DNA from 3 places in the Allobosea sp. GW822-FHT03F07 genome. Region 2 is predicted to be linked to each of the others. Evidence: predicted binding sites of a transcription regulator. Region 2 holds the regulator's gene; each other region holds the start of a gene.
What was found. The regulator PhoB, encoded in region 2, activates phosphate uptake and scavenging genes when phosphate is short. The targets are predictions, from matches to a motif close to TGTCATNNANCTGTCAT.
Positions count from the first base shown of each region.

Region 1: AC1RMY_RS08780 (RNA degradosome polyphosphate kinase) is a predicted target of PhoB. The motif match lies at 3,816-3,832, and genes of this name have one in related genera.
Region 3: phnC (phosphonate ABC transporter ATP-binding protein) is a predicted target of PhoB. The motif match lies at 4,365-4,381, and genes of this name have one in related genera.

Region 1 covers NZ_JBXAND010000002.1:42,401-52,909, reverse strand. The annotation lists gene rnd (ribonuclease D) at 1-17, shown strand, start outside; gene ppx (exopolyphosphatase) at 21-1,598, opposite strand; gene AC1RMY_RS08780 (RNA degradosome polyphosphate kinase) at 1,534-3,729, opposite strand; gene AC1RMY_RS08775 (acyl-CoA desaturase) at 3,987-5,237, shown strand; gene AC1RMY_RS08770 (P-loop NTPase family protein) at 5,246-5,938, opposite strand; gene AC1RMY_RS08765 (AI-2E family transporter) at 5,963-7,072, opposite strand; gene AC1RMY_RS08760 (CDP-alcohol phosphatidyltransferase family protein) at 7,182-7,712, opposite strand; one part of gene prfB (peptide chain release factor 2) at 7,871-8,929, opposite strand; one part of gene prfB (peptide chain release factor 2) at 8,931-8,999, opposite strand; gene AC1RMY_RS08750 (penicillin-binding protein 1A) at 9,255-10,509, opposite strand, start outside.
Region 2 covers NZ_JBXAND010000001.1:511,916-522,424, reverse strand. The annotation lists gene AC1RMY_RS02515 (TIGR03862 family flavoprotein) at 1-986, opposite strand, end outside; gene AC1RMY_RS02510 (YnfA family protein) at 1,179-1,499, shown strand; gene phoB (phosphate regulon transcriptional regulator PhoB) at 1,657-2,355, opposite strand; gene phoU (phosphate signaling complex protein PhoU) at 2,500-3,219, opposite strand; gene pstB (phosphate ABC transporter ATP-binding protein PstB) at 3,250-4,050, opposite strand; gene pstA (phosphate ABC transporter permease PstA) at 4,098-4,988, opposite strand; gene pstC (phosphate ABC transporter permease subunit PstC) at 5,003-5,977, opposite strand; gene pstS (phosphate ABC transporter substrate-binding protein PstS) at 6,203-7,228, opposite strand; gene AC1RMY_RS02475 (ATP-binding protein) at 7,330-8,388, opposite strand; gene ppk2 (polyphosphate kinase 2) at 8,535-9,503, shown strand; gene AC1RMY_RS02465 (TRAP transporter large permease) at 9,514-10,509, opposite strand, start outside.
Region 3 covers NZ_JBXAND010000001.1:239,256-249,764, forward strand. The annotation lists gene AC1RMY_RS01210 (alpha/beta fold hydrolase) at 1-498, shown strand, start outside; gene phnE (phosphonate ABC transporter, permease protein PhnE) at 534-1,388, opposite strand; gene phnE (phosphonate ABC transporter, permease protein PhnE) at 1,385-2,266, opposite strand; gene phnD (phosphonate ABC transporter substrate-binding protein) at 2,471-3,388, opposite strand; gene phnC (phosphonate ABC transporter ATP-binding protein) at 3,446-4,264, opposite strand; gene AC1RMY_RS01235 (TetR/AcrR family transcriptional regulator) at 4,430-5,110, opposite strand; gene AC1RMY_RS01240 (efflux RND transporter periplasmic adaptor subunit) at 5,177-6,292, shown strand; gene AC1RMY_RS01245 (efflux RND transporter permease subunit) at 6,289-9,375, shown strand; gene pbpC (penicillin-binding protein 1C) at 9,400-10,509, opposite strand, start outside.

The DNA.
Region 1 (10,509 bases), on a different contig from region 2:
GGGTCGTGGTCGGCTGAAACTCACGCCCGCGCGATCTCGTAGTCGCGGCCGAGCAGTTTGGCGAGTTGCTTGAGACGTCCGATGACGCGTTCGCTCGCCAGCGGACTGAGATCGTCGGGAAGGCGCAGGACCAGTCGGCCATCGACGCAGGTCGCCGGCATGCGCGGCAAAAGCCCCGCCATCCCGGCCGAAAGCAGATAGGCGACGCGGAAGATCGCCGCCAACTGCAGGGCCCGATCCAGGATCGGCGGCGACAGCAACGCCCGCAGCGCCGTCGCGGCCGGCGACGAGGATTTCAACCCGGCATAGCGGTGGAAGATCGACAGTGCCAGGAAGGCACGGCCAGCGTGATCGACCCCGGTGAAATAGGCATGGGCGATGACGTTCATGCTCTGCTCGCCCCGATAATCCGGATGGGCGCGCCAGCCGATGTCGGAGAGCAGGCAGACCGCCTCGATCATCCGTGAGGACAACCCATGCCCCGGCACGCCGGCGGTCTCCAGGATGGTGCGGGTCCACGCGATCAGTTCTGCAGCATGGCGGGGGTCTCGCGCCCGCAGGTGGTTGTAGTCCCGGGCGGAGCCGAGCAATGGATCGGCCGCGCGCTCCTCTGGGGAAAGCTGCTCGTGCAGCAGCCCCTCGCGCACGCCCTGCGCCGAGATAATGACGGAGCGCGGCTTGCCGCGCTTGATCAACTCGTCGAGCACGAGCGCGCCATAGGCCAGCAGCGGGCGCCGGGCCGAGGACACGGAATCGATCGAGTCGAGCCCCGTCAAATCGGCCTTCTCGACCAGCTTGACGAAGTCGGCGACGTCCTTGGCCTGCAAGGTGTAGCCGTGCATGACATTGAGCGGGTAGTTCACCTGACGCATGTGCAGGGTTGCCAACGCACGCCAGGTGCCGCCGACGGCATAGAAGTCCCGGCCCTTCATCGCAGCGATCTGCGGCAGCCGGTCGAGTTCGTCCTTGACGATCTTCTCGGCAACCTTGAGCGAATTCTTCGATCGGTCGAGCAGGGCAAGGCCGCCAAGCGGGACGCTTGCTCCCTCCCCGACCTCGCCGCGCGAGACGGCGATCAGTTCGAGGCTGCCGCCGCCGAGATCGCCGACCACGCCGTCGGGGTTGTCGAAACCCGAGATCACGCCGAGCCCCGACAACACAGCCTCGCGGTCACCGGAGATCAATTCGATCGGCTGGCCGATCGCTTCTTCGGCGCGCGCGATGAATTCGGGACCATTGCTGGCATAGCGTGCAGCAGCGGTCGCGATGACGCGAATTTCGCCGACATGCATGGCCTCGCACAGGATGCGGAAACGCACGAGTGCAGCGATCGCCTTGCCCATCGCGTCGCTGGCCAGCCGGCCGGTCGTCGCGACCTGGCGGCCGAGCCCGGCCATCTCCTTCTCGTTGAAGACCTGCGCGGGCGCGCGCGCCACCATCTCGTAGACGACGAGACGGACGGAGTTGGAGCCGATATCTACGATCGCCAGCGTACCAGCGCCCAGCCCGAGCCGGCCGGGCGCGTTCAGGACCTCAGCCCTTGCGCGCCCCGCGCCGCGAAAGGGAGCGGGGGCTGGAATTGGAGAGTGATTTTCCACGTCCTGACAGACTCGGGTTCGTCATGAAGTACTTATGGGCGTTGAACGACTCTTCGTTCGGCGCCGGGACAATGCGTCGGGAGCCGCCATCGGGCAAGATCGTCCAGCTCTGCTCGTTGTCGAGGAGGTTCGCCAGCATGATCTGTTCGAGCAGTTGCTGGTGGACGGTCGGGTTCAGGATCGGGGTCAGCGCCTCGACGCGCCGGTCGAGATTGCGCGGCATCAGATCGGCCGACGAAATATAGAGCTTCGCCTTGGGGGAAGGCAGGCCGTGGCCGGCGCCGAAGGCGTAGACGCGGGTATGCTCGAGGAAGCGCCCGATGATCGACTTGACCCGGATGTTTTCGGACAGGCCGGGAATGCCCGGCCGCAGGCAGCAGATGCCGCGCACGACGAAATCGATCTCGACGCCGGCCTGACTCGCATCATAGAGCGCGTCGATGATCTCGGGATCGACCAGCGAATTGCACTTGCCCCAGATCGCGCCCTTGCGACCGGCCTTCACATGCGCGACCTCCTCGGCGATGTCATCGAGCAGGCGTTGCTTCAGCCCGACCGGCGAGACTGACATCTTCTCCAGCTCGGCCGGCTCGGCATAGCCGGTGATGAAGTTGAAGACGCGCGCGACATCCTGCGACATCACCGGATCGGCTGTGAAGAAGGAAACGTCGGTATAGATGCGCGCCGTGATCGGGTGGTAGTTGCCGGTCGCGATATGGCAATAGCTGACGAGCTGCCCCGCCTCGCGACGCACGACCAGCGAGAGCTTGGCGTGGGTCTTGAGTTCGATGAAGCCGTAGACAACCTGGACGCCGGCGCGCTCCATCTCCTTGGCCCAGCGGATGTTCGCCTCTTCGTCGAAGCGTGCCTTCAGCTCGACCAGCGCGGTGACGGACTTTCCCGCCTCGGCGGCCTCGGTCAGCGCCTTGACGATCGGCGAGTTCGCCGAGGTGCGGTAGAGCGTCTGCTTGATTGCGACGACATTGGGATCGCGTGCCGCCTGTTGCAGGAACTGCACGACGACGTCGAAGCTCTCATAGGGATGGTGGACGAGCAGATCCTTCTGCCGGATCGCGGCGAAGCAGTCGCCGCCGTGTTCGCGGATGCGCTCGGGGAAGCGGGCGTTGTAGGGTTTGAACTTGAGGTCGGATCGATCGACGCCGACAAGTTGGGAAAGTTCACTGAGGCCTATCATGCCCTCGATCGCGACGACCTCGTCGTCGTCGACCTTCAGCTCCCGCACGATCAGCTTGCGCAGGTGCTCCGGCATGCCGCTGCTGATCTCGAGACGGATAACGACCCCCAGCCGGCGCAGCTTGAGCATCGTCTCGAAGACGCGCACCAGATCCTCGGCCTCCTCCTCGATGTCGAGATCGGTGTCGCGGATCACCCGGAAGGAGCCGGTACCCTTGACGTCGTAGCCGGGGAACAGCTTGCCGATGAACAGCGAGACCGCGTCCTCCAGCGTGATGAAGCGGCGCAGGCCTTCGCGAGCGAGATCGGGCAGCTCGATGAAGCGGTCCATCTTGATCGGCACGCGGATCAGCGCGTCGAGCTGGCGGCCGTCGCTCACCCGCTCGAGCGCCAGCGCCACGGTGAAGCCGAGATTGGGAATGAACGGAAACGGGTGCGCCGGGTCGATCGCCAGCGGCGTCAGCACCGGGAAGACGTAGTTCAGGAAGTAGTCCTCGAGCCAGACGCGCTCCGGCCCGGCGATGTCGCCGGGCGCCAACAGATGGATCCTGTTCTCGTGCAGGTCGCGCTTGAGCTCGACCCAGCGCGCCTGCTGATCGTCCGTCAGCGCCGACACCGCCTTGCCGAGCTCGCCGAGTTGCTCCGCCGGGGTCAGCCCGTCCTGGCTCGGCGTCACGACGCCCGCCTTGAGCTGCTCGCGCAGGCCGGAGACGCGGACCATGAAGAATTCGTCGAGATTCGCCGCCGAGATCGAGAGGAAGCGTAGCTGCTCCAGCAGCGGATGATTGCGGTTGGAGGCTTCCTCCATAACACGGCGGTTGAACTGCAGCCAGGAGAGCTCGCGATTCACGAAGCGTGACGGCGACTGCCGCAGCGACGTCGCCTCCTCGGCGAGAATGGTTTCCACGGCTTCGATGACGCTGGGTTGCGAGTTCATGCCCGTTACTCTCGCTCCCCTGGCTCTCGTTCCGGTCGCTGCTCTGGCCACATTGGTCTCCTTGCGCGTCTTGAAGCCATCCTAGCGTGACACTTCGATGACAGACGACACCATTCGCCTCACATGGCACCGGATCAAGCTGCCCTGCGTCGAGCGGTCCCCTTGCATGGCGCGCTCCCGTCCTGTTTCGTGCGGGAAATGGGAGACCCCTCCCGAGCGGCTGCCATCGGCGCCGCGCCCATCCGACAGAGGCAGTCTTGAGCAGCACTTCCCCTCATGACGAAGGCGACATCGTCTATCCGTCCGCGATTCCGTTCGTTCTGGCACATCTGGCCTGTTTCGGCGCCATCTGGAGCGGCGTGACCGCGACCTCGGTCTGGCTGGCCATCGGCCTGTACTGGCTGCGGATGTTTGCGGTGACCGGCGGCTATCACCGTTATTTCTCGCATCGCACCTACAAGATCAGCCGGATCGGACAATTCGCTCTCGCCGTCCTCGCGCAGTCGACGGCACAGAAGAGCGTGTTCTGGTGGGCCTCGAAGCACCGCCATCACCATCGCTATGCCGACACCGAGCATGACGTCCATTCGCCGGTGCAGACCTCCTTCGCCTATTCGCATGTCGGCTGGATCTTCAGCCGCGACCATCACAGCTTCGACGATTCAAGCATCCAGGACCTGACGAAGTTCCCCGAGCTGCGCTGGCTGCACCGCTTCGAGCTTGCTCCCGCGATCCTGCTCGCCACGATCTGCTTTGCGATCGATGGCTGGGCCGGCCTGTTCGTTGGCTTCTTCTGGTCGACGGTCGCCGTCTATCACGCGACCTTCTGCATCAACTCGCTCGCGCATGTGCATGGCGACAAGGACTATGTGACGGGCGACGAGAGCCGCAACAACTGGTGGCTGGCGATCATCACCATGGGCGAAGGCTGGCATAACAACCATCACGCCTATCAGTACAGCGTCCGCCAGGGCTTCCACTGGTGGCAGATCGATCCGACCTACTACATCATCCTCGGGTTGTCGAAAGTGCGTCTGGTGTGGGATCTGAAGCAGCCGCCGCAGGCGGTGATCGAGCGTTCGCAGGCCCTGCCGCCGCGCGTCATCGAGCGCTCGGCCGAGCGGCTTGCGGCGTCTGTTCCGCTCGATCGCGTCGTCATGGCCTTCCGCGAGGCCTATGCCGCGACCCCGAGCCTCGCCGATCTGCATCTGCCGAGCCTGACGCTGGCCGAGCTGAAGACGGCGCTAGGCGAACTTCAGGAGCGCGCTGGGGATCGCCTGGCGGAAATCCAGCAGCAGGCACAAGACGCCCTCGCTGGCTGGGACGCTTCGAGCTGGCAACTGCCGGTCCTGCCCACGCGCGAAGAGCTGAGCGAGAAGGCCGCCGCCATGTTCGTGAAGACGCCTTCGCTCGATGCGATCGCGGCCCGCGCCCATGATCTCCTCGTCGAGGCGATGCATGCGCGCCTCGTGGCGCTGCCGGCGGAGGCCTCGGCCGGCCCGCGCTGAGCCGAGCCTTATTCCTCGGCCGAAAGAGCGGCCAGAGCCTCGGCCGCGAGCGCCCGCGTCACCCGGCGCCCGCGCTCGAGCGAGAGGCGGTCGAGCGCATCGACCAGCGTCCGCGCTGCGGCGAAGGAGCGCTCCATCCGCAGCGCCAGCATCTCGATGATGCCGGTGTCGACCACGAGCTGGCGGTCGATGAAGAGCTTGACCAGAACCGCCCGCAGCAGCGTGTCGTCGGGCGGCTCGATCGTCGCATGCGGCGCGAGCCGCAGCCGCGAAAGCAGGTCCGGCACGCGCAAGCCCCAATGGTCGGGAGCATCGCGCGCCGTCAGCAGCAGATGGCCGCCACGCGCCTTGATCGCGTTCATCAGGTGGAACAGCGCCGCCTCGTCGCGCAGGCCCCGGTCGCAATCCTCCACGACCAGCGCACCGCCCGAAACCAGATGCGGCACCTTGTCCTCGACGACTTCGGAAGCCGGCACAGTCCAGGCATGGGCAGCCTTGGCCCAGATTGCCGCGAGATGGGTCTTGCCCGCACCTTCAGGGCCGACCAGCCGCAGCCAGGCGTCCGGCCAGCCCGGCCACGCCTCGATGAGGCCGTAGGCCGCCTCGTTCGACGGGCCGATCAGGAAATCCTCGACGCCGTAGCGACTGTCGACCGGCAGGTCGAAAGCGAGCTGGCGCGGCCGGCCAGGAATTTCAGGCATTTCGAATCTCAGGCATCAGGAATTTCAGGCATCGGAGTCAATGCGCGCCCGTGCCGCCGCGGCCCGCGTGGCATCGCCGCCATGGTAGATGTTGCTGGCGAGATATTGCCTCAGCGCGAAGCGGCAGAGCACGCCGATGACCGCCGCCAACGGCACCGCCAGCAAAAGCCCGACAAAGCCGAACAGCGAGCCGAAGGCGAGCAGCGCGAACATCAGCCAGACCGGATGCACGCCGATCGAATTGCCGACAAGCTTGGGCTGGAAGATGTTGCCCTCGAGGAACTGGCCGGTGAAGAAGACGGCCAGCGTCGCCAGCGGCCAGGTCCAGTCCGGCCAGAACTGCACGATCGCGACGCCGACCGAGAGCACGAGACCGGTCAGCGAGCCAACATAGGGGATGAACGACAGGAAGCCCGAGATGATGCCGATCAGCGCTCCGAAATTGACCCCAAGGAGGCTCAGCCCCACCGCATAGAAGATGCCGAGCAGCAGGCAGACCAGCGCCTGGCCGCGCAGGAATCCGGCGATCGCGACATCCATCTCATGCAGCAGCCCGCGGATCGTCTCACGATGCTCCAGCGGCAGCCAGCTATCGACCGTGGCGCACATCCGGTCCCAGTCGACCAGCAGGTAAAAGGCGATGACCGGCGTCAGCACCAGCAGCGAGAACACGCCGATGATCGCCGTGCCGCCGGTCCAGAGCGATTGCAGCACGCTGCCGACCCAGCTGGTCGCCTGACCGACGAGATTGCCCAGCGAGTTCTTGGCCTCCTCTGTCAGCTGGGTGCCGCCGAAGCGCTCCAGCCAGGGTGCGCCGCGCTCCATGACGAGCGCCTGCAGCTTGGCGGCGTCGGCCGGAAGGCGGGCGACGAGGCCCGCGAGCTGCTGGCCGAGCAGCGGCGCCAGCAGGACAAGGCCCAGCACGAAGATCAGGAGGAATACGACGAGGATCAGGATCGTGGCCGCCAGCCGACTCATGCCCGCGCGCTCCAGCCGATCCGCCAGCGGATCGAGCAGATAGGCAAGCGCCAACGCTGCAATGAAGGGCAGCAGCACGTCGCGGAATATCACGAGGAACAGCACGAAGACGATCAGCGAGAGTAGCCAGAAGCCGATTTGGCGTTGCAGGGTCATTCTCTGGCCTTCCCGGGTCCGGCTGCGCGCGGTCATCAGATAGGGCGTGGCGGTGAATTGTCCAACCGGCGATCGTCGTTCCCGGCCCAAGCGGCGACTCAGACACCGGTTACGCCGCCATGTGACGCAGCCAGAAGGCCAGGTAGGCGGTCATCGAACCGACCGTCAACAGCGCCACGAAGAGCTGGCCGACCTGCTCCGCCTGGCCGAGATCGATACCGAAGGCGCGCGAACCGAGCAGCAGCGCGGCGAAAATCACCTGCGCGCCGGTGTTGAGCTTGCTGACGATGAAAGGCGATATCGTCAGAGGCTTGCCCATCACCCAGGACAGGACCACGGCCGAGATGATCATGACGTCGCGCGAGACCACGAGGACGACGAGCCAGGACGGCACCGCCCCGACCATCGCCAGCGTGATGTAGATCGAGACGATCAGCGCCTTGTCGGCGATCGGGTCGAGATAGGCGCCGAGTTCGCTTGCCATGCCGCAGCGCTTGGCGAGAAACCCGTCGACGGCATCCGAAACACCGGCCACGACGAAGACGACGAACGCCCACTGCCAGCGCCCGTTCAGGATCATGACGATCACGAGCGGCACCAGAAACAGCCGGCCGATGGTGATCAGATTGGGCAGCGTCATCGAGATCGGCTTCGCATGGTGGCGCGGGAAGCTAGACCAACCAGCCCGAAAGCGGAAACCGGATCGCACGACATCATTCTCGGGCGAAGCGCAGCGCAGACCCGAGAATTCCTGGCGGGCGATGCTCGGGTCGAGCCCGAGCATGACGCGCGGCAGCCTCAGTCGATGTCCTCGACCTCGACTTCCGTGCCGTACACCCGCTGCGCCAGCGACGCCTCCATGAACGGATCGAGCGCCCCGTCCAGCACCTCGGAAGGCGCAGTCGAGCTGACGCCGGTGCGCAGGTCCTTCACGAGCTGATAGGGTTGCAGCACATAGGAGCGGATCTGGTGGCCCCAGCCGATATCGGTCTTGGAGGCCTGCTCGGCATTGGCCTTCTCTTCCCGCTTCTTCAGCTCGACCTCGTAGAGGCGGGCGCGCAGCATGTCCCAGGCCTTGGCCCGGTTCTTGTGCTGCGAGCGTTCCTGCTGGCACGACACCGCGATCCCAGTCGGGATATGGGTGATGCGAACCGCCGAGTCCGTCGTGTTGATGTGCTGTCCGCCCGCGCCCTGGGCGCGATAGGTGTCGATCCGGCAATCCGATTCATTGATCTCGATGACGATGCGGTCATCGACGACCGGATAGACCCAGACCGAGGCAAAGGAGGTCTGCCTTCTGGCGTTCGAATCAAACGGCGAGATGCGCACCAGCCGGTGCACGCCGCTCTCGGTCTTGAGCCAGCCATAGGCATTGTGGCCCTTGAACTGCAGCGTCGCGGACTTGATGCCGGCGGTGTCGCCGTCCTGGTATTCCAGCGTCTCGACCTTGAACTTCCGCCGTTCGCCCCAGCGCCGGTACATGCGCAGCAGCATCTCGGCCCAGTCCTGGCTTTCGGTTCCGCCCGCGCCCGGATGGATTTCGACATAGGTGTCGAGCATGTCGGCCTCGCCCGAGAGCAGCGTCTCGACCTGCAGCCGCGCAGCCTCGGCCTCGACGGCCCTGATCCCGGCCTCGCCCTCGGCGATCGAGGCAGCGTCATCCTCCATCTCGCCGAGCTCGATGAAGGTCAGCGCGTCCTCGAGATCGCGCTCAAGCTTGCCGATGCCCTCGATCTGGGTCTCCAGCGAGGTGCGCTCGCGCATCAGCTTCTGCGCGGCGTCGGCGTCGTTCCAGAAATCGGGCCCTTCCGAGAGGGCGTTCAGTTCCGCGAGGCGGCGTTGAGCGACATCCCAGTCAAAGATGCCTCCTCAGCAGTCCGATCGACTGCTTGGCGTTGTCGAGTTGCGTCTGGATTTCTGGGCGCATGCAATAGGCCTTGGATGAAAAACGAGAGGTTGGGATAGGCGCTAAGCCGTCTCAAGTAAATGCGCAGGACACACGGGAACCCCTCTCCTGTAAGGAGAGGGGCAGGGGCGAGGTGTCGGTCCCTAGACCAGCAAAGCCATAACCCGGTGGGCGGCTGGGGTGAGGTCACGGCTACGACGTTAAACGCCCTTCACCTCACCCTGCCCTCTCCTTACAGGAGAGGGTTCCTCGCGCCTCAATCGGGCAAGTGCGGGCTCAATAAAGCCCGCCCGTTCCCGAGCCGACTGCACGTCCGCCGCCCGGCGCCACGCTGAACGGCGTCGTGCCGTCGCCGGCCGCACCGATGACCGAGTAGCTGTCCGGCGGCGCCGTGCCGGGCTTGAAGGCTTCCAGGATGCCGCCCTCGCCGCCCGAGCGCATGCCGGTCTTGGGATCGACGCGAATCAGCTTGATGCCGGCCGGCACGCGGAACGGCGTCGCAGGCTTGTCCTTCAGGGCCGCCATCATGAAGTCGCGGAAGATCGGCGCGGCATACTGGCCGGCGGTCGCCGAGGTGCCGAGAGACTTCGGCTTGTCGAAGCCCATATAGACGCCGACCGCGAGATCCGGCGAGAAGCCGACGAACCAGACGTCCTTGGCGTCGTTGGTCGTGCCGGTCTTGCCGGCGAGCGGCTTGCCGACCGACTTGACGACGGTCGCCGTGCCGGCGTTGACCACGCCTTCCATGATCGAGACCATCTGGTAGGCGGTCAGCGGGTCGAGCACCTGGTCGCGATTGTCGATCAGGCGCGGTTCGCGCTGATCGGCCCATTTGGTCGCGTCGCAGCCTTCGCAGATGCGCTGGTCGTGCCGGAAGATCGTCGAGCCGAAGCGATCCTGGATACGGTCGATCAGCGTCGGGCGGATCTTCTTGCCGCCATTGACGAGCATGGCATAGCCGGCGGTCATGCGCATGACCGTCGTCTCGCCGGCGCCGAGCGACATCGAGAGCACCGGCAGCATGTCGTCATAGACGCCGAAGCGGCGCGCATACTCCGCGATCAGCGGCATGCCGACATCCTTGGCGAGGCGCACCGTCATCAGGTTCTTCGAGAACTGGATGCCGTAGCGCAGCGTGCGCGGCCCGGTCGACTTGCCGTCATAGTTGCTCGGCGTCCACATGCCGAGCCCACCGCCCTGGTCGATCTCGATCGGCGCGTCGAGCACGATCGAGGACGGCGTGTAGCCGTTGTCGAGTGCCGTCGCGTAGACGAAGGGCTTGAACGAGGAGCCCGGCTGGCGCAGCGCCTGCGTCGCGCGGTTGAACTCGGATTGGTCGTGACTGAAGCCGCCGACCATGGCGAGCACGCGGCCGGAAAACGGATCCATCACGGTGATGGCGCCGTTGACCTCAGGCAGCTGTCGCAGGCGAACCTGGCCCGGGCGGTTTTCCATCGGCTCGACATAGACGACGTCGCCGACCGAGACGGCCTGCGAGACACGTGCGCGCCGCGTCCACTTGATGCCTTCG
Region 2 (10,509 bases):
AAGCGTGCCGCCTTGATCGCGGCCGCCAGCGCCTCCGGCGCTTCGTCCAGCCGCCCGCCGGCGCTGTCGCGCAGCACGGCGACGGCCGCGGGCGAAAGCCCCGCCGCCTTGCGCAGATGGTTGCTCAGAGTCTCGCCCTTGCGACGCTTGGTGAGCTTCTCCGCCAGCCGGGCGCGGTCGAGATCCGGCCGCAGGTCGAGCGCGATCTCGGCCGAGCCCTCGCGTTCGATCGCCTCGCGCAACGGCCCCGACAGGGCATAGAGCGCGCCGCCCTCGATACCGCCGGGATCGAGCATCGCCTCGCCGGCGACCTCATGCTCCCGGAAGCGAACCACGATGCGCTTCAGCGGCGCTCCCGCGAACCGCTCCCGCAACATCGCCGACCAGTTCACGGCGAAGCCGGCATTGGCGGGCCGTAGCGGCGCGATCGAGACGCCCTTCCCGGCCAGCAGCGGAACCCAGCCGCCATCCGAGCCCAGCCGCGGCCAACTCGCCCCGCCCAGCGCCAGCAATGTCGCGTCGGGGCGGACGGTCACGGGCGTCCCATCGCGCCCTGCGAAGGTCAGCGTGCCATCCGCCGCCCAGCCGGCCCAGAGCCGGCCGGCCTCAAACCGGACACCGAGCCCGTTAAGGCGCGCCAGCCAGGCGCGCAGCAGCGGCGAGGCCTTCATCGCCTTCGGGAAGACGCGCCCGCTCGAACCGACGAAGCTCTCCGCGCCGAGCCCGTCGGCCCAGTCCCGCAGCGCCTGCGGCGGAAAGGCCCTGATCGCCGGCTCCAGCCAGCCTCGCGCCGCGCCGTAGCGATCGAGAAAGCCGTCGAGCGGCTCGGAATGCGTCAGGTTGAGCCCGCCGCGCCCCGCGAGCAGGAACTTCCGCGCCGGCGACGCCATCCGCTCATGGATCGTGACGCGATGCCCGGCCTGCGCCAGCCGCTCGGCTGCGATCAATCCAGCCGGGCCGGCGCCGATGATGGCGATGTCTGGCATAAAGTTCCCGCGTTCTCCACGGTCATCCCGGGCGACCGGAGGCAGACCCGGGATCCATGCCGGAACCGTTCAGGCATGGATCCCGGATCGGCGCCGCTTCGCGGCTGGTCCGGGATGACGGCGTGTTTCCATCTGAAGGGTCTTCGCTTTAGACTGACTGTCCGATCCCGGAAAGCCCGACCCGCCAGCATCATGCCGACCATCGCCGCCTATCTCGGCGCCGCCTTCTTCGAGATCGCCGGCTGCTTCGCCTTCTGGGGCTGGCTGCGGCTCGGCAAGCCGGTCTGGTGGCTGCTGCCAGGCCTGGTCTGCCTCGCCCTCTTCGCCTGGCTGCTGACGCTGGTCGAGAGCGACGCCGCGGGGCGCGCCTATGCCGCCTATGGCGGGATTTATATCGCCGCCTCGCTCGCCTGGCTCTGGGCGGCGGAGGGATTCAGGCCGGATCGCTGGGACGTGACGGGCGGACTGGTCTGCCTCGCGGGAGCGGCGATCATCATCGCGGCGCCGCGGTGAGGATCGAGGGTTTGTCAAATGCGCGCTGTCGTTCCGGGCGAAGCGCAGCGCAGACCCGGAACTCATTCCGGAACGGCTCAGGCATGGATCCCGGATCGGCGCCGCTACGCGGCTTGTCCGGGATGACGCGCGGATGTGCGAAAGGGAGAGAGCCCCCTCACGCCCGCGCGAACGTCTCGTCGAAGGCGTAGCCAGCACCGCGCACCGTGCGCAGCGGGTCCTTGGCATCGCCGGGCGTGATCGCCTTGCGCAGGCGCCCGACATGCACGTCGACGGTGCGCTCGTCGATATAGACGTCGCGACCCCAGACCGCGTCGAGCAATTGCGCGCGCGAATAGACCCGGCCGGGCGCCTGCATCAGGAATTCAAGCAGGCGGAACTCGGTGGGTCCCAGATGCAGCTCCTCGCCGGAGCGGCGCACGCGGCGGGTCGTACGGTCGAGTTCGAGATCGCCCGCGGTCAGCAGCCCCGCGACATGGCCCGGCTTGGCCCGGCGCAGCAGCGCCTGGATGCGCGCGATCAGCTCCGGCAACGAGAACGGCTTGACAACATAATCGTCTGCGCCGGTGGCGAGGCCGCGCACCCGCTCGGTCTCCTCGCCGCGCGCGGTCAGCATGATGATCGGTACACGCTCGGTGTCGCGGCGCGCCCGCAGCCGGCGGCAGAGCTCGATGCCGGAGAGGCCCGGCAGCATCCAGTCGAGCAGGACGAGATCGGGCGTCGAGTCGCGCAGATGCAGCTCGGCGTCGTCGCCGCGCGCGACGCTATCGACCTCGAAGCCCTCGGCCTCGAGATTGTAGCGCAGCAGCAAGGTGAGCGGCTCTTCGTCCTCGACGATCAGGATGCGGGCGGGCATGGCGCGGTTCCGTTCTGGGTATTCAGCCGACACATTCCGTCATGCTCGACCATGTGGCGAGCATCCACGTCTTGGTCACAGCGCTCGACGACGCAAGACGTGGATGGCCGGGACAAGCCCGGCCATGACGCAATGGATACTCCATCAATTCCCCGTCACCGCCTCGACGCTGATATCGGTGGTGTCGAGCTTGGGACGGTTGAGGTCGAGCGACTCGCCGGTGACGAGGTAATGGATCGTCTCGGCGATGTTGGTGGTGTGGTCGCCGATGCGCTCGACGTTCTTGGCGCAGAACAGGAGATGCGTGCAGAAGGTGATGTTGCGCGGATCTTCCATCATATAGGTCAGCAGCTCGCGGAACAGCGAGGTGTAGAGCGCGTCGATTTCGCCGTCGCGATGCCAGACCTCGAGCGCCTTCTGCTCGTTGTTGGCCGCATAGGCGTCAAGCACGTCCTTGAGCTGGGCCTGGACGAGCCGGCTCATATGCTCGAGCCCGACCACGGCGCGATGCGGCGGCGAGAACTGGCCGGAGATCGCCACCGCACGCTTGGCGATGTTCTTGGCGAGATCGCCGACGCGCTCGATGTCCGAGGCGAGGCGGATCGCCGAGATCAGCTCGCGCAAATCCTGGGCCAGCGGCTGGCGGCGCGCGATGGTCAGCACGGCACGCTCCTCGACATCGCGCTGCAGATTGTCGAGCCGCTGGTCGGCGGTGATGACCTTCTGGGCGAGCGTGGTGTCGCGGCGCACCAGCGCCACGGTGGAGTCGCCGAGCATGCGCTCGGACATGCCGCCCATCTCGGCGAGGCTGCGGCGCAGCGCCTCGAGTTCGGCGTCGTAGGAGCGGACGATATGTTCGGTCATCGGCGTGTGTCCCTGTGCAGCGCGAGCGGTTCAGCCGAAGCGGCCGGTGACGTAGTCCTGCGTCTGCTTCTTGCTCGGGTTCATGAAGATCGTGTTGGTCGGCGCGAACTCGATGACCTCGCCCAGATACATGAAGGCAGTGTACTGCGAGATGCGCGCCGCCTGCTGCATGTTGTGGGTGACGATGACGATGGTGAAGTCGCTCTTGAGCTGCTCCAGCAGGTCTTCGATCTTGCCGGTCGAGATCGGGTCGAGCGCCGAGGTCGGCTCGTCGAAGAGGATGACCTCCGGCTTCTGCGCGATGGTGCGGGCGATGCAGAGGCGCTGCTGCTGGCCGCCGGAGAGGCCCATGCCCGAGGTCTTGAGCTTGTCCTTAACCTCGTCCCAGAGGGCCGAGCGGCGGAGCGCGCCCTCGACACGGTCGTCGAGCTCGGACTTCGGCGGCTTCTCGTAGAGGCGGATGCCGAAGGCAACGTTGTCGTAGATCGACATCGGGAAGGGGGTCGGCTTCTGGAAGACCATGCCGACGCGCGAGCGCAGCTCGTTCACGTCGATGTCGCCGGAGATGACGTTGCGCCCGTCGAGCAGTATCTCGCCGGTGGCGCGCTGCTCCGGATAGAGCGAGTAGATCCGGTTGAAGATGCGCAGCAGGGTCGACTTGCCGCAGCCGGACGGGCCGATCAGCGCCGTGACGTGGCGGTCGCGGAAATCGAGGTTGATGTTCTTCAGCGCCTTGTGCTCGCCGTAGTAGAAATCGAGGTTCTTGACCGCGATCCGGACGGGGGCATCGGCATCGAGCGTCTGCGGGGAGAGTTCAAGCGTCGAAAGCATCGACTTTTTCCTTCAGATCGAACGCGACGAAGTTTCGGTTGTGCAGCTCACTTGCCGCCGCGCACGATGCGGCGGGCGACGATGGAGAGCAGCAGGATCGACATGGTGATGATCAGCGAGCCGGCCCAGGCGAGCTGCTGCCAGTTCTCGTAAGGGGCGGAGGCGAACTGGTAGATCGTCACCGGCAGGTTGGAGACGCCGCCGACGAGGCTCGGCGAGAACCAGAAGTTGTTGTTCAGCGCGGTGAAGATCAGCGGCGCGGTCTCGCCGGCGATGCGGGCCAGCGCCAGCAGGATGCCGGTGACCATGCCGGACTTGGCCGCCCGCCAGGTGATCGAGGTGATCACCACCGAAGGCGGTGCGCCCAGCGCCGCGCCGGCCTCGCGCAGCGGACCGGGCACGAGGCGCAGCATGTCCTCGGTCGTGCGCACGATCACCGGAATCGCGATAATGCCGAGCGCGACGCCGCCGGCCCAGCCGGAATAGCCGCGGAACGGCTCGACCAGGATGACGTAGACGAACAGGCCGATCAGGATCGAGGGCGCCGAGAGCAGGATGTCGTTGATGAAGCGGATCAGGTTCGCGAGCTGCGACTTCTTGCCGTATTCGGCGAGATAGGTTCCCGCGAGCACGCCGATCGGCGTCGCCACGGCGATGCCGAGGAAAGTCAGCACGATCGAGCCGACGAGGGCGTTGGCGAGGCCGCCGCCTTCCGAACCCGGGCCGGGCGTGATCTGCGTGAAGGTCGCGACGGACAGCCCGCCGAGCCCCTTCACGACCAACATGCCGAGGATCCAGAACAGCACGAAGATGGCGAGGAAGGTGAAGCCGGTCGCAATGACCTTCATTGCCTTGTCGGCAGTGCGGCGCGACTGGCGAACGCGGCCCCAAGGGGCATGCGGCAGTTCGCGGACGGTGGAGGGGGTCGCCAGGCTCATGATCGCTTGCCCTATCAGTAGCTCTTGACGCGCGAGACGAGGATGCGCGCGATGACGAGGACGACGAAGGTGACGAAGAACAGGATGCAGCCGAGCGCGATCAGCGCGTTGAGCTGCAGGCCCATCGCCTCGTTGAACTCGTTGGCGATACGCGAGGCGATGGTCGAACCCGGATCCATGATCGAGGACGAGAGCCGGTTGGCGTTGCCGACGACGAAGGTCACCGCCATGGTCTCGCCGAGCGCGCGCCCAAGCCCCAGCATGATCGCCCCGATGATCGAGACGCCGGCCTGCGGCACCAGCACATGGCGCACGACCTCCCAGGTCGTCGCGCCGATGCCATAGGCGCTCTCGCGCAGCACGGAGGGGATCTGCTCCAGCATGTCGCGGGTGATCGAGGCGATGAAGGGGATGATCATGAAGGCCAGGATGAAGCCGGCCGTCAGGATGCCGAGCCCCGAGGGCGAGCGCGAATAGAGCACCGTGCCGACGATCGGGATGCCCTCGACGATGTTCGAGAGCGGTATCTGCACATATGCCGCGAAGAGCGGCACGAACACGAACAGGCCCCACATGCCGTAGATGATCGAGGGCACGGCGGCGAGCAGCTCGATCGCGGTCGACACCGGCTGCTTGAACCAGGGCGGCGCGAGCTGGGTGAGGTACACCGCGATGCCGAGCGAGAGCGGCACGCCGATGACGAGCGCGATCAGCGCCGTCGAGAGCGTGCCGACGATCGCCGGCCAGGCGCCGTACTGGTCGTTCTGCGTGTCCCAGACGCTGGAGGTGATGAAGCCGAGGCCAAACTCGCGGAAGGCCGGCCAGCCGCCGATCACCATCGACAGCATGATGCCGGCGAGCAGCACCAGGACGAGCAGCGCCGCCAGGAAGCTGGCATTGCGGAAGACGATGTCGAAGGTACCCTTGGGCGTCTTCCGCACGATCGGCGTCGCGCCGGGAATGCTCGTCATGTCGGTTGCTGCGGTCATCCGCGGAGGCTCCGGTGGGGTAGCTGAAGTCGTCTGCTGCCGGACGCCCGGCCTCGTCAACCTCAGCCCTCATCCTGAGGAGCGCTCAGCAGGAGCGCGTCTCGAAGGAGGCTCCAGTGCACTCTGGGTGATCCTTCGAGATGCCGCTTCGCGGCTCCTCAGGATGAGGGCTGAATGTTTTTGGCGAGGCGGGTCGAACCCGCCTCGCCTTATCGTTGGCAGCGATCAGAAGATCGGCTTGCCCGCCGGATCGGTCACGCCCTTCCAGGCGGCGCGGACTTGATCCTTGACGTTGGCCGGCAGCGGCACGTAGTCGAGGTCGAGAGCGAGCTGGTCGCCGCTCTTATAGGCCCAGTCGACGAACTTCAGGGCAGCCTGAACCTCTTCCGGCTTCTCCGGCTTGGCATGGACCAGCAGGAAGGTGGCCGAGGTGATCGGCCAAGCCTCGGCGCCCTTCTGGTTGTTCAGCGAGATGCCGAAGCCGGGAGCCTCGTTCCAGTTGGCATTGGCGGCGGCCGCCTGGAAGGCCTTGTCGTCCGGAGCCGGGAAGTTGCCGTCGGCGTTCTTCACAAGCGCATGGGCGAGCTTGTTCTGCTTGGCATAGGCGTATTCGACATAGCCGATCGAGTTGGCGACCTGCTTCACCGAAGCCGAGACGCCCTCATTGCCCTTGCCGCCGATGCCGACCGGCCACTGGACCGACTGGTTGGTGCCGATCTTCGACTTCCAGTCCGGCGAGACCTTGGAGAGGTAGTCGGTGAAGACGAAGGTCGTGCCCGATCCGTCCGAACGATAGACGGGGTTGATGTTGGCGTCGGGCAGGGTCAGGCCGGCGTTGATCGCCGTGATCTTCGGGTCGTTCCACTTCTTGATGGTGCCCAGATAGATCTCGGCGAGGACTTCGCCCGAGAGCTTGAGCTTGCCGGGCTCGACGCCGGCGATGTTCACGGCCGGGACGACGCCGCCCATGACGGTCGGGAACTGGATCAGGCCGTCCTTGGTCAGGTCCTCGCCCTTGAGCGGGGCGTCGGTGGCGCCGAAGGCGACCGTCTTGGCCTTGATCTGGCGGATGCCGCCACCCGAGCCGATCGACTGGTAGTTGAGACCGACATTGGTCTCCTTCTTATAGGCCTCGGCCCACTTCGAGTAGATCGGGAAGGGGAAGGTGGCGCCGGCGCCGGTGATGTCGGCAGCCTGGGCCACGCCGGAAAGACCGATCGTGGCGGCCGCGACAATGAAAATCTTGCGCATGAGATGTCCTCTCTGGATCGCACATTTAGCGGCCCGTTCAGAACACCCTCTGCATGACAGCTTCATGACAATCCGTCACGCACTCTGTCATAAAGCTTTCATCAGGGCTTTTTCGGCAGCGCCCCGAAGCGCGGCAGCACGGCGCGGAAGGTCGCGCCCTGCCCGAGCGCGCTCTCGATCGTCAGCCGGCCGCGATGGCGCAGGACGATGTGCTTGACGATCGCCAGCCCGAGCCCCGTGCCGCCGGCCTCCCGGCTCGCATTGGTGTCGACGCGGTAGAAGCGCTCGGTCAGGCGCGGCAGGTGCTCGGGCGCGATGCCCGGCCCGTCGTCGCGCACGCCGACGCCGGCCTCGAGCGGACCATCCTCGACATCGATCACGACCTCGCCGCCGCGCTTGCCGTATTTGATCGCGTTCTCGACGAGGTTTTCCATCAGCCGCAGCAGCTCGTCGCGGTCGCCCGCGACCCGCACCGGCTCGGCCGGTGCACGCAATGTCAGCGTCACCTCGCGCTCGCGCGCCATCAACGTCAGGGAATCGACGATCTCGCGCGAGATGCCGGTGAGATCGACCGGGTTCTCGGGCGCCAGATGGGCGCGAAGCTCGATCCGCGACAGCGACAAGAGATCGTCGACGAGGCGGGCCATGCGCAAGCCCTGTTCGCGCATGATCGTAAGGAAGCGGTCGCGCGCGCCGGCATCGTTGCGCGCCGGTCCCTGAAGCGTCTCGACGAAGCCGAGCAGGGAGGCCAGGGGCGTGCGCAGCTCATGGCTGGCATTGGCAACGAAATCGACGCGCATGCGCTCGGTGACGCGCTGCTCGCTCAGATCCTCGAAGGTCAGCAGCACCGGCCGCCGCCAGCCCGTGCCGTGCAGCGCCGCGATGTGGATGCGAAAGGTGCGCTCGACCGGGACGCGCTCGACCAGCTCGATGACCTGCCGGCCGCCCTGCCGGGCGACGCCGTCGATCGCCTCGATCAGATCGGGATCGCGCATCACCAGCGTCAGGGGCTGCCCGGCCTCCAGCGCCGGCATCAGCGCCCGCATCGCCGGGCTGAGCGCCTGGGCGACGCCCTGGACGTCGAGCAGGACGACGGCCGAGCCAACCGCCTCGATCAGGGCATGCGTCGCGGGGGCGTTGGGATCGACGGCATCAGCCATGTTGGGAACCTCGACGCGCACTGCGCCACGACCGACGAGCCGGCTGCGGAACGCGGGCCGCCCTTCCTGATCGGAACCCCGGCGCGCGTCAATTCCCTTCGGCGAAGCCGCGGTCTAGGCTGTCGCCACTCATAAGGATCGATGCGATGGCGAAAAATGCATCCGGTAGCCGGCTGAAGGGAGCGATCCAGCTCGTTCCCAAGGCGGAAGAGCAGCCGTCCTCCCCGCGCAAACCCGCGACATCGCGCAAGGCCGCCGGTCCAAAAGGCTTCGACATCGAGGCCGACACGTTGCCCGACGCGATTGTCGACGCCGCCTTCCGCAGCGGCGACTACCCCTATGGCAAGCGCATGAAGCGCAAGCGCTACAACCGGGAACTGCACGCGCTACAGATCGAGCTGCAGAAGCTCGCGACCTGGGCCCGCGCGAAGCACGAGCGCATCGTCATCCTGTTCGAGGGTCGCGACGGCGCCGGCAAGGGCGGCACGATCGGCCGCTTCACCCAGCACCTCAACCCGCGCCAGGCCCGCGTCGTCGCCCTGTCCAAGCCCTCCGACACTGAAGCCGGGCAATGGTATTTCCAGCGCTACGCCGCCGAGATGCCGACGGCGGGCGAGATCGTGTTCTTCGATCGCTCCTGGTACAACCGCGCCGGCGTCGAGCGCGTGATGGACTTCTGCACGCCGGAGCAGACCGACGCTCTGCTGCACGAGGCGCCCGCCTTCGAGGGCATGCTGGTCCGCGACGGCATCCGGCTGATCAAGTTCTTCATCACCATCGGCCCGGAAATGCAGATGCAGCGCCTGCACGCGCGCTGGCACGACCCGCTCAAGCGCTGGAAGCTGTCGCCGATCGACTTCGAGGCGATCCCGCGTTTCAACGCCTATTCCGACGCCTTCGACGAGATGCTGGCCCGCAGCACGACAAAATGGGCGCCCTGGCATGTCATCCGCGGCAACGACAAGCTGCGGGCCCGGCTCAACGCCATCCGCCATGTCCTCCTCGCCATCCCCTATGACGGCAAGGACGAAGCCGCCATCGGCGAGCTCGACCGCAAGGTCGTCGTCGAGGTCGACGATTACCTGCACAAGGGCGGCGAGAACGGGACGCTCTGAGAGCCGTCCGCTATTTCCCCATCACCAGGTTCGGCAGCCAGGTCGTCAGCGGCGGCCAGAGCGTGATCGCGACGAGAACCGCCAGCAGCGGCAAGAGCCACGGCACGATGGCCCGCGACATCGCCTCGAAGCTGATCCTAGCGATCTTCGAGGTGATGAAAAGCACGACCCCGACCGGCGGCGTGATCGTCCCGATCATCAGGTTGAGCACGAAGATCAGCCCGAACTGGATCGGGTCGATCCCGAACTGGCTGGCCGCCGGCGTCAGGATCGGGATCAGGATCAGCATGGCGGCGAGCGCCTCCATGAAGCAGCCGACGAAGAGCAGCAGCAGGTTGACGATCAGCAGGAAGATCAGCGGGTTGCCGGCGAGATCGACCAGCATCGGGCCAACCGTCTGCGGAATGCGCGAGATCGACAGGCACCAGCCGAGCGCGGCCGCCGTCATCACCAGCGCCAGCACGACGCCGGTGGTCTCCACCGTTTGGACGACCAGTTCCGGCAGGTCGTCCAGAGAGAAGCTGCGATAGACGAAGAGCCCGAGCACCAGCGCATAGGCCGTCGCGACCGCCGCGGCTTCCGTCGGCGTGAAAATGCCGGCCATCATCCCGCCGAACAGGATAACGGGCGTCATCAGCGCCCAATGCGCCTCCTTGTAGGCAATCCAGAGCTGGGCCGCCCCCGGGAAGGGATGACGCGGGAGGTTACGCTTGCGCGCGACATGGACGACCATCGCCATCAGCGCGCCGGCCATCAGCAGGCCGGGAATGACGCCGGCCAGGAACAGCCCGCCGATCGAGACGTCCGCCGAGACGCCGTAGATAACCATCGGCAGCGAGGGCGGGATGATCGGGCCGATCGTCGCCGAAGCCGCCGTGATCGCGGCCGCCGTCTCGGCGTCGTAGCCCTCGTCCTTCATCGCCTTGATCTCGAGCGTGCCGACGCCGCCGGCATCCGCCACCGCCGAGCCCGACATGCCCGCGAAGATCACGCTGGCGAGGATGTT
Region 3 (10,509 bases), 270 kb from region 2:
CGGATGATCATCGATGCCGTCCGCAATGATCCGGAGTGGAGGGGAGGGGAATATACCGCGCAGCCGCCGGCGTTCCGCATCGCCAATGTCTATTTCGGGATCGCGACCAGCGGCGGCACCCTCGCCTACCAGCAGCTGGCGCCGACGCGGGAGGCTGCCGACAAGCTGCTCGACGAGCGGCTGAAGGCGACGTTCAGCGCCGATGCCAACGACTTCCTCTATCAGTGGGACTCTTCGCGCGACTACAATCCCTCGCCCAGGCTCGACGCCATCAAAGCGCCGGTGCTCGCGATCAATGCGGCCGATGACGAGCGCAATCCGCCCGAGACGGGCATCATGGAGCGCGAGCTGAAGCGCCTCGGCAATGCCAGGCTCCTGTTGATCCCGGCGAGCGCCGAGACGCGCGGCCATGGCACCACGGGCATGGCGAAGTTGTGGGCAAAGGATCTGGCGGACTGGCTGCCGACAGTGCCGAAGCGTCCGGCAGGCAGCAATTGAGGGCAGCCCCCGCTTCGGAAGCGGGGGCTGCCCCGTCACACCGCCCGCTGCCCTATGATCGCGAAGCGCAGCCTGGCCGAGAGGAAATCGATCGCGGTAACGGCGGCGAGGATCAGCAGGATCAGGAAGGAGACCTGCTGCCATTCCAGCGTGCGGATGGTCTCAGCCAGATAGAGCCCGATGCCGCCGGCGCCGACGATGCCGATGATGGTCGAGGAGCGGGTGTTCGACTCGATGTAGTAGAGCACCTGGCTCGCGATCACCGGCAGCACCTGCGGGATCAGGCCGAAGCGAATCTCGTGCAGCTTGCCGCCGCCCATCGATGTGACGCCTTCGACCGGCTTGCGGTCGGCGGATTCGATGGCTTCGGAGTAAAGCTTGCCGAAGGCGCCGATATCGCTGGTCATGATAGCGAGCATGCCGGCGAAGGGGCCGAGGCCCACGACATTGATCCAGATCAGCGCCCAGATCAGCGCGTCGACGCCGCGCACCGTATCGAGCGAACGCCGGGCGAGGAAATGCACGATCCTGTTGGCGACGACATTGCGGGCGGCGATGAAGCCGAGCGGAAAGGCGAGGATGGCCGCCAGGATCGTGCCGAGGAAGGCGATCGCGATGGTCTCGAACAGCGCCTTCACAAAGATGATGGCGCGGGCGAAGGAGCCGGGATCGGGCGGCAGCATCAGGACCACGAAGGTGCCGAGGTTGCCGAGCCCGGACAGGATGCGCCAGAGCGAGACCTCGAAGGTGCTGACGCCATAGACGAAGAGGGCGAGCATGACGGCGACGACCGCGATCGTGGTCAGCTTCGTCTTGAGCGAACCGTCGATGGCAGCCTGGTGGCGGGCGACGAGCGCGGCCTGCTCGGCCGGGGAGAGGGCGAGGCTCATTTGCCGTGCTCCAGGCTGAGGAGGGCGTGGCGCAGCCGCTCGGTGCCGTAGTCGATCAGCATCACGGTCACGATGATCAGCAGCAGGATGGCGCTGACATCGGTGAAGTAGAATTTGCGGATGGCTTCGATCAAGTCCTGGCCGATGCCGCCGGCGCCGACGAAGCCCATGATCGAGGCGCCGCGGACATTGATCTCGAAGCGCAGCAGCGAATAGCTGGCGAAGTTGGAGAGCACCTGCGGGACGACTGCGAAGCGGATCGTCTGCCACCAGCCGGCCCCGGTAGCGGTCAGGCCGTCGACCGGCTTCATGTCGATGTTCTCGACGACCTCCGAGAACAGCTTGCCCATCGCGCCCATGGTGTGGATGGCGATGGCGAGCACGCCCGGCAAGGGCCCGAGCCCGAAGGCGATGACGAAGATCAGCGCGAAGACGATCTCCGGTACGGTGCGGCAGAATTCTAGGAAGCGCTTGGCGGTGAAGCGCAGCCAGCCCGAGCGGCCCAGATTTGCGGCGGCGACGAAGCAGAGCAGGAAGCCCCCGAGCGCGCCCAGGATCGTACCGGTATAGGCGATCAGGATGGTCTGCCAGAGCAGCCTGAGCCAGCCCTTCCAGCCCCAGAACCACTCGGCGAAATCGGCGCCGAGGCTGTTCCAGCGCAGGACCGGCATGGTCTCGAGGATGTATTTCGGGAAGCGCCAGGCGTTGTCGACGAATTTGCCGAGGTCGACTTCGGAGCCGATGGCGGCGAGCCAGACCAGGGCGGCGAGCACGGCCGCGCCGAGCAACGTCTGGCGGCGCTTGGCAGCCATCTCGCGGCGATAGCCGTCCGCACGGGCGCGGATCGCGGGGTCGTTGCTGTCGATCGCGAGGGTCATGAAGGGTGTTCCCTTAGCCGCGTGAGGCGCGGGGAACCCTCTCCCATAGGGAGAGGGCAGGGTGAGGGGGCGGCCGGAAAACCAGTTGCCTGAGTAGAGAGCCGGTGAGCGAGGCCAACCTCGAAACGGCCTTCACCTCACCCCTGCCCCTCTCCTTACAGGAGAGGGGTTTCCCGCGCCGAACTTGGCGAGCGATACGGTATCTTACGAGGACTTCTTCTTGCGGAGAGCGTCGACGAACTTGTTCAGCTCGATGATCGGGTCGTAAGCCTTGTTGTCGACGGCGACCAGCGGGCCCTGCTTGCCTTCATAGATCTTGTCGAAAGCGACCTTGTCCTTGGTGGCGAGGTTGAGCACCGCGTCCTTGATCTTGGCCTTCAGATCGACCGGCAGGTCGGTGAGGTAGGCCATCGGCGAGTTCACGATCTGCTCGGACTTGTAGATGATCCGGAAGTCCTCGGCCTTGACCATGTTCTTGCGGGCCATGCGCAGGAGGTTCGATTCCTGCTCGTCGTTCCACCAGTTGGCGGCGACGTCGACCGTGCCCTGGCCGAGGGCGATGACGGCGTTCTCATGGCTGCCGGTGTAGACGACCTTGCCGAAATAGGTCTCGGGTTCGATCTTCATGCCGTCGAGCGCGAAGCGCGGGACGTTGTTGCCCGAGGTCGAATTCGGGTCGACGAGGCCGAGGTTCTTGCCCTTCAGATCCTCGATCTTCTGATAGGGCGAGTCCTTCTTCACATAGAAGACCGAGTAGTAGCCCTTGGTGCCGTCGATGTTGGTCTCGATGGCGAAGGCGTCAATCTTGGCGCCGGTCATGAGCGCGCGGGCGAAGGAGGAGGGGCCGTACATGCCGATATGGATGTTGCCGGCGCGCTGTCCTTCGATGAGGGCGGCGTAGTCGCTGGCGATGCGCAGCGTGACTTTGGTGCCGAGCTCCTTCGACAGGTAGTTCACGAAGGGGGTGTAGCGCTCGACGACGCCCGAGGCGTTCTCGGCCGGGATGATCGCGAAGACGATCTCCGGATACTTCGCCTTCCAGTCCTGGGCGAAGGCAGGGGTCGCGAGCGAGGCGGCGAGAGAGGCCGCGGCGAGCGTCAGGGTAAGACGGCGGGTCAGCATGGTTTGCTCCTGGTGTTGGGGTAACGTCGGGTGCCCCGGGCGAGCCGGGGCCGGGACTCAGGCGACGGTCCGTTTGGCGCGCTGGGCTTCTTCGCTGGCGATGGCGTCGAGCTGGTCGAGCGCCTCGGCGCCGGCGTCTTTGGCCTCGATGCCGTAGAGGCTCGCCGCGACGTCCTTGGTGAGTTGATGCGGCGGGCCGTCGAAGACGACCTTGCCGGCGGCCATGCCGATCAGGCGGTCGCAGTATTTCGACGCGATATCGAGGTGGTGCAGGTTCGAGACGACGGTGATGCCGTCCTCGCGGTTGATCCGGAACAGGGCGTCCATGACGACCTGCGTGTTGCGCGGGTCGAGCGAGGCGATCGGCTCGTCGGCGAGGATGATCTTCGGCTGCTGCACCAGGGCGCGGGCGATGGCGACGCGCTGCTGCTGGCCGCCCGAGAGGGTTTCTGCGCGCTGGGACAGGAGATGGCCCATATCCAGGCGCTCGAGCGCCGCAATCGCGCGGATCTTGTCGTCGCGGGAGAAGCTCTTGACCAGCGTCAGCGCGGCGGAGCGATGGTTCAGCCGGCCGAGCAGGACATTGGTCAGCACGTCGAGGCGGCCGACGAGGTTGAACTGCTGGAAGATCATCGCCGTGTCGCGGCGCCAGCCGCGCAGGGCGGCGCCCTTCAGCGCGGTTACGTCGCGCTCGCCGGAGACGATACGACCCTCGCTCGGATCGGCGAGACGGTTCAGCATGCGCAGCAAAGTCGATTTGCCGGCTCCGGACCGGCCGATGACGCCGACCATCTCGCCCTTGGGGATGGACAGGGTGACGTTGTCGACGGCAGCCTTGCCGCCGAAGCGCTTGGTGAGGCCTTCGATGCGCAGCATGACGGCGTTCTCGCTTGCGGGACGAGCATGAATTTGGCCCGAGGCAGCAGGATGCCGTCGGGTTCACGCTGTTTCATGCCAGGAGAGCTAGCCAGCGCAGATGACAGGCTGGTGACAGGTCCAGCCGACGTCGAGCGCTGTGGGCGGTGATCGTCTCGGCAGGCCTCAGGCGCCGCGTAGCAAGAGCTCCACACAGGCCCGCACATAGTCGCTGCGGCCCGCCGCGGTCGCGGGCTTGATGCTCAGCAGGCCGCGGACCTGATGGAAACCGCGGAGCATGCCGATGAATTGTTCGGCCAGGATGCGCGCGCTTTCGTCGTCGAGCGGCTTGGCGAGCCCATCACCGATTCGTGAACGCTGCACCAGAAGCGTCGAGAGGTCGTGGAGCATGCGCTTCGCGCCAGCCTCGTAGGCGATGTGGCCCAGCTCCGGAAAGCGCACGGCGGCGCTCATCACGAGGCGGTGGAGGTCGAGCGAGGCCGGGTGCAGCATCATTGCCAGCGTATCCTCGCCGAGGCGCGTCAGAGTGCTGCGGAGATCTCCTTCAGATATCGATTTACGCAGCGGAATCGTAAGTCTTTCAGTGAGTTCGGTGCAGATCGCCTTGAACAGCGCTTCCTTGTCGGCGAAGTGGCTGTAGATGGTCTGCTTGGAGACGCCTGCACGCTGCGCGATCTGGTCCAGGGTAACCCTGTCGAAGCCCTCGGCGAGGAACATCTCGGAGGCCGCCTGGGTGATCGCATCGTGCTTGTTCGGCCGAGCCTTTTCGGACGGCAAGCGTCTTGCATCGGGAGCCTCGGTCGCGGAACCTTGCGACGTGGCCATGACTGTCATGTTTACGCCCATCGGGCCCCTTATCAAACTGGACCGTCCAGTCTAAGATAAACGCGCAACACCGGAGCGTCCAGTTCTATGAAGCGGCTTGTCTACCTGCTCCTGATCATCGGCCTAGCCGGCGGTGGCTATTACGGTTATCGCCACTTCAAGCAGGGCAGCGCACCCGCGCAGGCCGCGGCCCCGGCCGCACGTGCCGCAGGTGTCCCTGTCGAGGTCGCCAAGATCGAGCGGGCGACGGTCAACGAGGAGGTCGAGGCGCTCGGCACCCTGGCCGCTGACGAGTCGGTCGTGATCGCTCCCGAAATCGCCGGCCGCGTGATAGCGCTCGGCTTCAAGGAAGGCGAGCGCGTCGAGAAGGGACAGCTTCTGGTCAAGCTGGACACGGCGATCCTCGATGCCGAACTCAAGCAGTTGCAGGCCGATCTCGGCCTCGCCCGCGACACCTTCGAGCGCAATCGCTCGCTGAACCAGCGCGGCGTCGGAACCCAGGTGGCCTATGACGAGGCGACGGCGAAGCTCGCGGCTGCGGAAGCTCGGGTACAGTTGTCGCAGGCAAAGCTCGCGCAATCGGCGATCATGGCGCCGTTCAGCGGCGTGGTAGGATTGCGCTCGGTCAGCGTCGGTGACTTCGTCGCTGTCGGCAAGCAATTGATCACCCTGACCAATATCGACCCGATCAAGGTCGATTTCCGCGTGCCGGAGATCTTCCTGGCGCAGGTCAAGCTGGGCCAGACCATCAGCCTCAAGGTCGATGCGGTGCCGGGGCGCGAGTTCCAGGGACGGATCTTCGCCGTCGATCCGGTGGTCGACGTCAATGGCCGCGCGATCAAGCTCAGGGCGACCGTACCCAATGGCGATCTCGTGTTGAAGCCGGGCTTGTTCGCCCGCATCACCATCGTCGTCGACCGGCGCGAGAACGCGATGCTCGTTCCTGAATCGGCGGTCGTGCCGGATGGCGTCGGCAAGATCGTCTACATCGTCGACAACGGCAAGGCGAAGCGCGTTCAGGTCGAGCTGGGCAAGCGCCTGCCGGGCAAGGTCGAGATCGTGAAGGGGCTGACGCCGCAGATGCTGGTCGTCAGCTCCGGCCAGATGCGCCTGCGCGAGGGCTCGACCGTCTCGATCAAGAATGCCCAGCCCCCGGTACAGACGAGCGCGCTGCCCGGCTCCTCGCCGAGCGCCCAGCAATGAGCCTGTTCGAACTCTTCGTCCGCCGCCCCGTCCTCTCGACGGTGCTGAGCCTGCTCGTCCTGCTGATCGGCGCGGTGTCCTATACCCGCCTGACGGTGCGCGAATATCCGAACATCGACGAGCCGATCGTCTCGGTCCGCACCGTCTATACAGGCGCGAGTGCGGAGATCATCGAGACGCAGGTGACGCAGATCCTGGAGAACTCGATCGCCGGCATCGAAGGCATCGAGATCATCTCCTCGACCAGCCGCCAGGAGCAGAGCAACATTTCCGTGCGCTTCCGGCCGGACGTCGATCCCGACGTCGCCGCATCCGACGTGCGTGACCGCGTCAGCCGCGTGCGCGGCCGCATGCCGACCGAGATCGACGAGCCGATCATCGCCAAGGTCGAGGCCGACGCCCAGCCGATCCTGTTCCTGTCGCTGGTCAGCTCCCGGCACAATCCACTCGAACTGACCGATTTCGCCGACCGCTTCATCACCGACCGCGTGCAGAACATCACCGGCGTCGCCGAGGTGCAGATCCGCGGCGAGCGCCGCTACGCGATGCGCATCTGGCTCGATCGCGCCCGGATGTCGGCCTACAACATCACTGTTCAGGAGATCGAGGCGGCGGTCCGCGCCCAGAACGTCGAAATTCCGTCCGGCCGCATCGAGAGCAACAACCGCGAATTCACCGTTCTCTCGCAAACCGGGCTGACGACGCCCGAGCAGTTCCAGCAGATCGTCGTCAAGGACGCGAGCGGCTTCCCGATCAAGCTGCGCGACATCGCCCGTGTCGAGCTCGGTGCGCTCGCAGAGCGCAACGCCGCCTGGTTCTCGGGCAAGCCGTCGGTGACGATCGGCATCGTGAAGCAGGCGACGGCCAACCCGCTCGACGTCTCCGCCGGCGTACGCGCGGCCCTGCCCGAAATCATCGAGGACCTTCCCGATGGCATGACCATCGCGACGTCCTACGACACCTCGGTGTTCATCGACCGCTCGATCAAGGCCGTCTACAGCACCGTGCTCGAGGCGGTGGTGCTCGTCGTCCTGATCATCTTCATCTTCCTGCGCTCGGTGCGCGCGACCCTGATCCCGCTCGTCACGATCCCGGTCTCGCTCGTGGGCTCCTTCGCGCTGATGTATGCGCTCGGCTTCACCGTGAACACGCTGACGCTGCTCTCGATGGTGCTGGCGATCGGCCTCGTCGTCGACGACGCCATCGTCGTGCTCGAGAACGTCCATCGGCATATCGAGGACGGCATGGAGCCCAATGCGGCGGCCATCAAGGGCATCAACGAGATCGCTTTCGCCGTCATCGCGATGACGCTGACGCTCGTCGCGGTCTACGCGCCGATGGCGTTCTCGACCGGCCGCACGGGCAAGCTGTTCGTCGAGTTCGCGCTCACGCTCGCCGGCGCGGTGCTGGTTTCAGGCTTTGTCGCGCTGACGCTGACGCCGATGATGTGCGCCAAGCTGCTCAAGCACGATCATTCGCATGGCTGGCTGTACAATCTGCTGGAAGGCGGCTTCAACGCGATGTCGCGTGGCTACAAGGCCTCGCTGCGGGGCGCGCTGTCCGTGCGCCCGCTGATCGTGCTGTTCGCGCTCTGCGTCGCGGGCGGGAGTTATTTCTTCTTCACGAATCTGCGCTCTGAACTGGCGCCGGTCGAGGATCGCGGCAGTTTCACCGTCATCGGCGTCGCCCCGGAAGGCTCGACGATGGCCTTCACCGCGGAATATGCGCGGCGGGCGGAGGAATTCTTCAGGCAGTATCCGGATGTCGACACCAATCTCGTGATCGTCGGCTTTCCGGACGTGACGCGCGCCATCGCCTTCGCCCGGCTGAAGCCTTGGGAGGAGCGCTCGACCAAGCAACAGGCGATGGTGGCGGACATCAGCCGCAACCTGTCGCAGGTGCCCGGCATCAGGTTGTTCGCGAACAATCCGCCCTCGCTCGGGCAGGGTGGCGCCAACAGCAAGCCGGTTGAGTTCGTGCTGCGCTCCTCCGAGCCCTATGAGCAGATCAAGGGCTATGTCGACGCAGTGCTGGCGGAGGTCGCCGGTTCGCCGGTGCTGACCAATCTCGAATCCAACCTCATCCTCGACAAGCCGCAGATCAAGGTTTCGATCGACCGGCAGCGCGCCGCCGATCTCGGCGTCGGCGTCGACGTCATCGGTAGGACCATGGAGACACTGCTCGGCGGCCGCCAGGTCACGCGCTTCAACATGAATGGCGAGCAATACGACGTCGTCATCCAGGTCGGCGGCGAGGACCGCAATACGCCGCAGGCCCTGCAGTCGATCTATCTGATGGGGCGCAGCGGCGCCGTCGTGCAGCTCTCCAGCGTCGTCAAGATCGAGGAGACGGTCGCGCCGAAGGAGCTGATCCGCTTCAACCAGCTTCGCTCGGCGACGATCACCGCCATTCCCTCGCCGGGCTATTCGCTCGGCGACGCGCTGAACGTTCTGGAGCAGGCCGCGGCCAAGGTGCTGCCGAAGACGGTGCAGATCGACTATTCCGGACAGAGCCGCGAGTTCAAGCAGTCGGGCGCCTCGATCGCGATCGTCTTCCTGCTGGCGCTCGGCTTCATCTACCTCGTGCTCGCGGCGCAGTTCGAGAGCTTCATCGACCCCGTGGTGATCATGGTCTCGGTGCCGCTGTCCCTGACGGGCGCACTGGCCGCGCTCTACTTCACCGGCGGGACGATGAACGTCTACAGTCAGATCGGCCTGATCACGCTCGTCGGTCTCATCACCAAGCACGGCATCTTGATCCTGGAGTTCACTAACCAGCTTCGGGAAGAGGGCAAGGAGATGATCGAGGCGCTGGTCGAGGCGGCCGAGCTTCGCCTGCGGCCGATCCTGATGACCACGGGCGCGATGGTGCTGGGCGCAGTGCCGCTGGCGCTCGCCCATGGCGCCGGGGCCGAGAGCCGCTCGCAGATCGGCTGGGTCATCGTCGGTGGCATGACCTTCGGCACGTTGCTGACGCTCTATGTCGTGCCGGTCGCCTATTCCTATCTGGCGCGGAGCAAGCATGGCAGTCGCGGGACGGCTCATGCCGAAGCGTCGGCCGCGCATCCGCAGCCGGCGGAATAATCCCGCTCGCAATGACGGGAAAGGCTATTGCAGCCTGACCGAAACGCTTTCGCTCGCGCCGGTGCCGTCGATGACCGAAATCCGCATGAAGCCCTTGCCCGGTGGCTGCCAGACGGCTTCGCGTCGCCGGGTCGGGCTGAGTACCGGCGCGCCATCGACGAGCCAGGTATAGGGCGGGGCACCGCCCGCAGCCTTGAGGTTGAGCTGGGCCCGGCCGTCGTTGGCCGAGGCGGCGAGGTCGATCCGTGCGCCTTCGGGGGGGAAGGCGAGCTTGAGCGTCGGGGTCGCCATGGCCGCTACCGTCTTGGGCACGTCCTGGCGCAGATGGCGCAGCGGCGGCGGCAGATGCGTGCTGGTCGCGACGATGCTGTCGGGCGGCTGCGGGAAGGGGCGCGGATCGATGCCGAGTCGGGCGAAGGCGTCGAACAGGATCGGCGCCGCGACGGTGCGGCCGACGAGACCGGGCACGGCGCCGTTGTCGGCCCGCCCGACCCAGACGCCGATCGTATGCCGGCGGTCGAAACCGACCGCCCAGGCGTCGCGATAGCCATAGGAGGTACCGGTCTTATACGCGATACGACCGGGCACGGCGTTGAGCGGCGGCGGCGCGCCGAGCAGCGTGTCGGCGACATACCAGGCGGCGACCGGCTCGACGAGGCGCGGCGATGCAAGGCTCGGGCGTCCGGCCTCAGCCCTGACTCGTAGCTCCGGCACCTCGCCGCCGCGCGCGAGCCCGACATGGAGCCGCGTTAGGTCCTGCAGCGTGATGCCGAGCCCGCCGAGGCCGACCGCGAGGCCGGGCGGGCCGCCTTCCTTGGGCATCGCTACGGCGACGCCGGCATCGCGCAGGCGCGACAGGAAACGTTGTGGGCCGAGCGCTGAGAGCAGTTCGACGGCCGGCACGTTGAGCGAGAGCTGGAGTGCCTTTCGGGCCGAGACCATGCCCTGAAAGGTCATGTCGAAATTCTCGGGGACGTAGATGCCGTAGCGCGCCGGCCGGTCTTCCAGCATCGTCTCGGGATGGGCGATGCCGTTGTCGAAGGCGAGCGCATAGATGAAGGGCTTAAGCGCCGAGCCCGGCGAGCGCAGGGCCCGCGTCAGGTCGAGCGAGCCGGCGCGTTCCGCGGCGAAGTA